DNA from 2 places in the Streptomyces sp. R-74717 genome. Region 2 is predicted to be linked to the other one. Evidence: riboswitches for the same ligand, from Rfam matches in the RefSeq annotation. Region 2 holds a riboswitch; the other holds the start of a gene.
The links. A riboswitch is a leader RNA that binds a small molecule or an ion and turns the genes downstream of it on or off. The one in region 2 is predicted to bind S-adenosylmethionine.
Positions count from the first base shown of each region.

Region 1: another riboswitch for S-adenosylmethionine. It lies ahead of NRF20_RS32430 (aminotransferase class V-fold PLP-dependent enzyme); the one in region 2 lies ahead of thrC (threonine synthase).

Region 1 covers NZ_CP102361.1:7,077,241-7,080,919, forward strand. Annotated here, with positions in the region: gene NRF20_RS32420 (cytochrome bc complex cytochrome b subunit) at 1-342, shown strand, start outside; gene trpD (anthranilate phosphoribosyltransferase) at 469-1,533, shown strand; SAM riboswitch class IV at 1,617-1,734, shown strand; gene NRF20_RS32430 (aminotransferase class V-fold PLP-dependent enzyme) at 1,910-3,340, shown strand; gene NRF20_RS32435 (Lrp/AsnC family transcriptional regulator) at 3,424-3,679, opposite strand, start outside.
Region 2 covers NZ_CP102361.1:4,526,405-4,530,083, reverse strand. Annotated here, with positions in the region: gene NRF20_RS20545 (trehalose-6-phosphate synthase) at 1-1,183, opposite strand, end outside; gene NRF20_RS20540 (glucosyl-3-phosphoglycerate synthase) at 1,228-2,178, opposite strand; SAM riboswitch class I at 2,332-2,459, shown strand; gene thrC (threonine synthase) at 2,477-3,679, shown strand, end outside.

The sequences.
Region 1 (3,679 bases), 2.6 Mb from region 2:
GTCGTCACCAGGCGGATCTGCCTCGGCCTCCAGCGCCGCGACAAGGAGAAGGTGCTGCACGGGCGCGAGTCCGGCATCATCAAGCGCCTGCCGCACGGTGAGTTCGTCGAGATCCACGAGCCGCTCGGCCCCGAGCAGCTGCACACGCTCACCGCGCACGAGCAGTACGAGCCGGTCGAGATCGGCCCGACGGTCGACGAGAACGGTGTCGAGCGCAAGGTGCCCGCACTGCAGAAGCTGCGGGCCAGGCTCAGCAAGGGCTACTACGGCGAGAACAACCAGATCGCCAAGCCCACTGTCGAGGAGTACAAGGAGATCACCAGCGGCCACGGTCACCACTGATCGCCTGAACTGATCGCCACAGCAGGAGCCCCGTCCATCCGATGGACGGGGCTCTTCGCTGTCCCTGGCGCTCGATAGGGTGGGGGGCGACCCCTTTTATCGGCTATGGACCCCCAGGAGCGGACCATGAACGTTGTGACCCCGGTCGGCGGCGACAGCGTGGCGGACCGTTCCTGGCCCGGCGTGCTGAACCCGCTGCTGCGCGGCGAGAACCTGACCGCGGACGACACCGCATGGGCGATGGACCGCATCATGAGCGGTGAGGCGACCGATGTGCAGATCGCCGGTTTCGCGGTGGCCCTGCGCGCCAAGGGCGAGACGGTCGACGAGGTGTCCGGCCTGGTGAGCGCGATGTACAAGCACGCAAACACGATCCACGTACCCGGTCGCACGGTCGACATCGTCGGCACCGGCGGCGACCTCGCCAAGACGGTCAACATTTCCACGATGTCGGCGATCGTCATCGCGGGTACCGGCGCCAAGGTCGTCAAGCACGGCAACCGCGCCTCCTCGTCGGCGAGCGGTTCCTCCGATGTGCTGGAGAAGCTCGGCGTCAATCTGGAGCTCAGCGCGCAGCGGGTCGTCGAGGTCGCCGAGGAGGCGGGCATCACCTTCTGCTTCGCGGTGAAGTTCCACCCTGCCCTGCGCTATGCCGCCAGGGCCCGCAAGGAGCTCGGCACCCCGACGACGTTCAACATCCTCGGGCCGCTCACCAACCCGGCCAACGTCCGCTCCCAGGCCATCGGCGTCGCCGACCTGCGGATGGCGCCCATCGTCGCCGGTGTCCTTGCCGAACGCGGAAATTCGGCGCTGGTCTTCCGCGGCGACGACGGCCTGGACGAGCTGGCGACCACCGCGACCTCGCGCGTCTGGGTGGTCCGGGACGGATCGGTGCGCGAGGAGGCGTTCGACCCGCGCGACGTCGGTCTGGAGCTGGTGCCGGCACAGGCGCTGCGCGGCGCCGACGCCTCGTACAACGCGGATGTGGCCCGCCGGGTGCTGGCCGGCGAGCAAGGCCCCGTACGGGAGGCCGTGCTGCTCAACTCGGCAGCGGCACTGGTCGCGTTGGACCCGACGGACGGCATGCTGAACGAGCAGCTCGCCGCAGGGATCGCGAAGGCCGCCGAGTCCATCGACTCGGGGGCGGCCCGGCAGGCGCTGGAACGCTGGGTGGCGGTCAGCAACGCCTGACCCGACGGAATGTGACGCGGGGCGCGGTCCAGATCTTGGACTGCGCCTTGCGCGTTGACGCCCGTATGGCAAGATGCTGGGCAGGTCATGAGTGACAGCGACTACGGCCCCGGCCCGCTGTCCGGCAACCCTCCGTCCGTGGCGGGGTGCCCCGGGTGAAGACCAGGCCGTAGGCAGCGAGGTCTGCGGCAAGCGCGGGCCCCTCGGCATCTGTGAATGCCAGCCCCCGGGGTCCTGGTCCCTAGGGAGTCTCTTGTGAGCAAGCGAATGCGATAGGGCTTACCGGCCCTCCTCCGCACCCCCATTTTCACTTCCTGCTGCGCTGCCGCGTATCCGCCGGCGCATGCAATTCGCCTGCCTGTTAAGGGAGTTCGCCATGTCTGTCTTCACCGCTGCCGTCGATCAGTCGCTTTGTGCCCCTCTGCCGGTTCTGGGTAAGGATGTAACGGTTCCGTTGGTCACGGGTGGTGAAGTCACGTACGCCGCTCTCGACTACGCCGCCAGCGCCCCGGCCCTGCAGCGCGTCTGGGACGACGTCGCCGCGTACGCCCCGTACTACGGCAGCGTCCACCGCGGCGCCGGGTACCTCTCGCAGCTCTCCACGGACCTCTTCGAGAACAGCCGCGCGACCGTCGCGGAGTTCCTCGGCTGCCGCCTTGAAGGGGGTCCGGACGAAGCCCGGTCGGGCAAGGGCGGTGGTGGGCGGCGGGAGGGCGACCAGGTGATCTTCACCCGCTCGACCACCGACTCCCTCAACCTGCTGGCCGCCGTCGTCCCCGCCGACTGTCAGGTCTTCGTGTACGAGACCGAGCACCACGCCTCGCTGCTGCCGTGGCGCGACGCCCGGGTGACCTACCTCAACGCCCCGCGCACCCCGGCCCAGGCCGTCGAGACGCTGGAGCGGGCACTCGCCGACCGTGACCCCTACGGCCCTGCGCTGGTCTGCGTCACCGGCGCCTCCAACGTCACCGGCGAACTGTGGCCGGTCAAGGAACTGGCGGCCGCCGCGCACGCGCACGGTGCCCGGATCGTGCTGGACGCCGCGCAGCTCGCCCCGCACCACCCCATCGACATCGCAGAGCTGGACGTCGACTGGGTCGCCTTCTCCGGACACAAGCTGTACGCGCCGTTCGGCTCGGGTGTGCTCGCGGGCCGGGCCGACTGGCTGCAGGGCGCCGAGCCTTACCTGGCCGGCGGCGGAGCCTCGCGCAAGGTCGCCCGCCGCACGGACGGCGGTGTGGACGTCGAGTGGCACTCCACCGCCGCCCGCCACGAGGCCGGTTCCCCCAACGTCATCGGCGTGTACTCCATCGCCTCCGCCTGCAGGGCGCTGACCGAGGCGGGCTTCGACAACCTGGTCGCCCGGGAGCAGCAGCTCGTCACCGCGGTCCGGGCCGGACTCGCCGGGGTCCCCGAGGTCAAGGTGCTCTCGCTGTTCGGCGACGACGCCCCGCGGGTCGGCGTCATCTCCTTCGTGGTGGAGGGCTGGAACAGCTCGCACTTCGCGGCCGCGCTCTCCGCCGAGTACGGCATCGGGGTCCGCGACGGACTGTTCTGCGCCCACCCGCTGGTCCGTACCCTGCTGGGCAGCGACCCGCAGGAAGTCGGCGAGTGCGGCGCGCCCGAGGCCGAGCCGGGCGAGGGCTCGCTCAACGCGATCCGGGTGAGTTTCGGCGCCGGTACGCCGGACGAGCACATCGAGCGATTCGTGCGCGCGGTCAAGGAACTGGTGAGCAAGGGCGCCCGGTGGAAGTACCGCACCGAGGACGGCCGCTGCGTCCCGGACCGGGGCGCAGCGCAGCTCTGACGGGCGCGCAGCACTGCGGCGGGGGACGGGCTCGGCTGTGCCCGTCCCCCGCCGCAGTGCTACGCCGTAATAGGGGGGCGTACCTACGCGTCGAGGCCGATGGCGAAGGCGGCCTCAAGGTCGTGCTGCGAGTACGTACGGAAGGCCACATGCGTGTCGGTGGCCTCGACGCCGGGGATCTTGCTGATCCGGCCGGGGATGACGTCCGCCAGATCGTCGTGCTTGGCCACCCGGACCATGGCGATCAGGTCGTACGTACCGGTGACCGAGAAGACCTCGCTGACGCTGTCCAGCGCTGCGATGGCCTCGGCGATCTCGGGAATCCGGTCCACGCTGGTT
Region 2 (3,679 bases):
GTGACAGCACCAGGGCGCAGCCGTGGTCGGAGACGACCGGGATCTCCTTGGCGACCAGGTTCATGCCGTCGCGGATCGGGTTGACGAGCGCCACGTCGGCCAGCCGGTACGCGGCGAGCGAGCGGGCGAAGTCGTCCTTGACGTGGAGCACGACCGGCGTCCAGTCCGCCGTGCCGTACACGGCGTTGATATCGTCGGCGACCTGCTGCACCTCGGCCGTGTAGTCGCGGTACACCGCCAGGTCCTGCCGCGAGGGGTACGCGAAGGCGACATGGACGACGCGCTCACGCCACCCCGGCCGCTCTTCGAGGAGCTCGCGGTACGCGAGCAGGCCGCGCACGATGTTCTTGGACAGTTCCGTCCGGTCCACTCGTACGATCGTCCTCCGGCCGGGGCCGACCTGCTCCCGCAGCGCCGCCATCCGCTCGTCGACGTCCGCCTCGTGCGCGCGCCCGCGCAGGAAGTCCGCGTCCGCGCCGAGCCCGTGCACCCCGATCCTGGTCCGGCCGGTGCCGCCCAGGATCTCCGTACAGCAGCCGATGAACGCGTCCGCCCAGCGCCGGGTCAGGAAGGCCGCCCGGTCCGCGCCCAGCATGCCGTGCAGCAGCTGCTCGGCGATGTCGTCGGGGAGCAGACGGAAGTAGTCGACGGGGGCCCACGGGGTGTGCGAGAAGTGGCCGATCCGCAGGTCGGGGCGGAGCTCGTGGAGCATGCCGGGCACCAGTGCCAGGTGGTAGTCCTGCACCAGCACCGCCGCACCCGGGCCCGCCTCCTCGGCGAGCGCCTCGGCGAAGGCCCGGTTGTACGTCTCGAACGACGCCCACTGCCGCCGGAACTCCGCGTCGAAGACAGGCTCCAGCGGCGTCTGGTACAGCATGTGGTGGACGAACCAGAGCACCGAGTTCGCGATGCCGTTGTACGCGTCCGCGTGGACGGCCGCGTCGATGTCGAGCATCCGTACGCCCTGCTCACCGACCCCGCGCCGGACCGCCTCCCGGTCCCCGTCACCGAGCGCGGCGCACACCCACAGCTTGTCCTTGACGGCGCTCAGCCCGGAGACGAGCCCGCCGCCGCCGCGCTTCGCGTCGAGCGATCCGTCCGTGGCGAGGGTGTACGACACCGGGCCGCGGTTGGACGCAACGAGGACCTGGGCAGCGGACTGGGCTTCGTGCTCGGAGACCATGTTGCGGAATCTAGCCCGATCACGAACCGCCCAAACGTGCGAAGTCAGGCCGCGCGGCGCGAAACGTACTCCTCGATCTCGCGCATCGGGGGCCGCTCCTCGGTGTCCACCGCATGGGTGCGCGGTACGAAGCCGTCCTCGCCGCGCTCGAACTGGGTGAGCGAAGGCCGCACCAAGTGCCCCCGGGACAGCCGGAGCTGAGCGGTCCGGTAGATCGTCGCCGCCATCCGGCCGAGCGCCTGCCCGTCCTGGTGGCGGTGTTTGCGCACCCCTACGTCGACCTGGGCCAGCGCGTCCAGACCCACCGTGTGCAGCGCATCGACCAGGAGGCCCAGTTCCACTCCGTAGCCGACGGGGAAGGGCAGCCGTTCGAGGAGGGAGCGGCGTACGGCGTACTCCCCGCCCAGCGGCTGGACGAAACCGGCCAGCTGCGGCCAGTGCAGATTGAGCAGCGGACGGGCCACCAGTTCGGTGACGCGACCCCCCTGACCTGTGGTGTCACCGAAGGGTCGGTCGTACATCGCCTTCACGAACTGCACGTTCGGTTCGGTCAGCAGTGGGCCGACGACGCCGGAGACGAAGTCCGCCGAGAAGTCCTTCAGATCGGCGTCGATGAAGCAGACGATGTCACCGCCGGTCACCAGGAGCGATCGCCACAGCACCTCGCCCTTGCCGGGCACGGCGGGTATCCGGGGGAGTATCTCGTCCCGGTGCACCACCCGGGCGCCGGCCTCCCGGGCCACCTTCGCGGTGGCGTCCGTGGAACCGGAATCGATCACCACGAGTTCGTCGACCAGCTGGACCTTCTCCATCAGCTCGAGCCGGATCGTCGCGACGATCCGGCCGACCGTCGCCTCCTCGTTCAGCGCGGGCAGTACGACGCTCACGCTCCCGCGGCGCGGGTCCCTGGCCTTGGCGGCCAGGATGCGGTCCAGCGGGCGGTCGGCGGCCGACCAGGAACGCCTGGCCAGCCAGCGTTCGACCTCTTCCAGCACGGTCGATACTCCCTGTATGTGATCCATCTCGCGGTTCGGACGACTATCTCAACTCTCCGGTGCTTCGGTTACAGTCTTGAACAACGCGGATGGCCGTCGCATGTCGGGGTCAGTCCGCCAATAAATGCCTGGATCGGTGATCCAGTGCCACAGCGCTCATCCAGAGGGACTGAGGGAACGGCCCGTTGAAGTCCCGGCAACCCTCCTGCCGACCGCGAGGTCACGGTGGGGAAGGTGCCAATTCCGTCTCGTGGCGAAATGCGTCGCGAGGAAGATGAGGAGAAAGGGCCTCGCCATCATGGCTACGCAGACGGTTGCAGTAAGCACCGATTCTTCCGCCGAAGCTGTCGACCTCGGACCCGCCGCGGCGCTTTCCTGCCGCGAGTGCGGCGAGCGTTTCGAGCTCGGCCCCATTTTCGCCTGCGCGTCCTGTTTCGGGCCGCTCGAAGTGGCGTACGACCTGCCGAGCGGCTCCCCCGACGAGCTGAAGAAGCGCATCGAGGCCGGACCCAACAACATCTGGCGTTACGCGCCGCTGCTGCCGGTCCCCGCCGATGTCGCCGACAAGCCCAACATCAACCCCGGTTTCACCAAGCTGGTCAAGGCCGACAACCTCGCCCGCGAGCTGGGCGTCACCGGCGGCCTGTACGTCAAGGACGACTCCGGCAACCCGACGCACTCCTTCAAGGACCGCGTCGTCGCCATCGCCGTCGAGGCCGCCCGCGCCTTCGGTTTCACCACCCTCTCCTGCTCCTCCACCGGCAACCTCGCCGGTGCGGTGGGCGCCGCCGCCGCCCGCGCCGGCTTCCGCTCCTGCGTGTTCATCCCGCACGACCTGGAGCAGGGCAAGGTCGTCATGGCCGCGGTGTACGGCGGTGAGCTGGTCGGCATCGAGGGCAACTACGACGACGTCAACCGCTTCTGCTCGGAACTCATCGGCGACCCGCTCGGCGAGGGCTGGGGCTTCGTCAACGTCAATCTGCGCCCGTACTACGGCGAGGGCTCCAAAACCCTGGCGTACGAGATCTGCGAGCAGCTCGGCTGGCAGCTGCCCGACCAGATCGTCATCCCGATCGCATCCGGATCGCAGCTCACGAAGATCGACAAGGGTCTGCAGGAGCTGATCAAGCTCGGTCTCGTCGAGGACAGGCCGTACAAGATCTTCGGTGCCCAGGCCGAGGGCTGCTCCCCGGTCTCCACCGCCTTCAAGGCCGGTCACGACGTCGTGCGGCCCCAGAAGCCGAACACCATCGCCAAGTCCCTGGCGATCGGCAACCCGGCCGACGGCCCGTACGTCCTGGACATCGCCCGCCGCACCGGCGGTGCGGTCGAGGACGTCAACGACGAGCAGGTCGTCGACGCGATCAAGCTGCTGGCGCGCACCGAGGGCATCTTCGCGGAGACGGCGGGCGGGGTGACGGTCGGCGTGACGAAGAAGCTCATCGAGGCCGGTCTGCTCGACCCGACGCTGACCACCGTCGTCCTCAACACCGGTGACGGC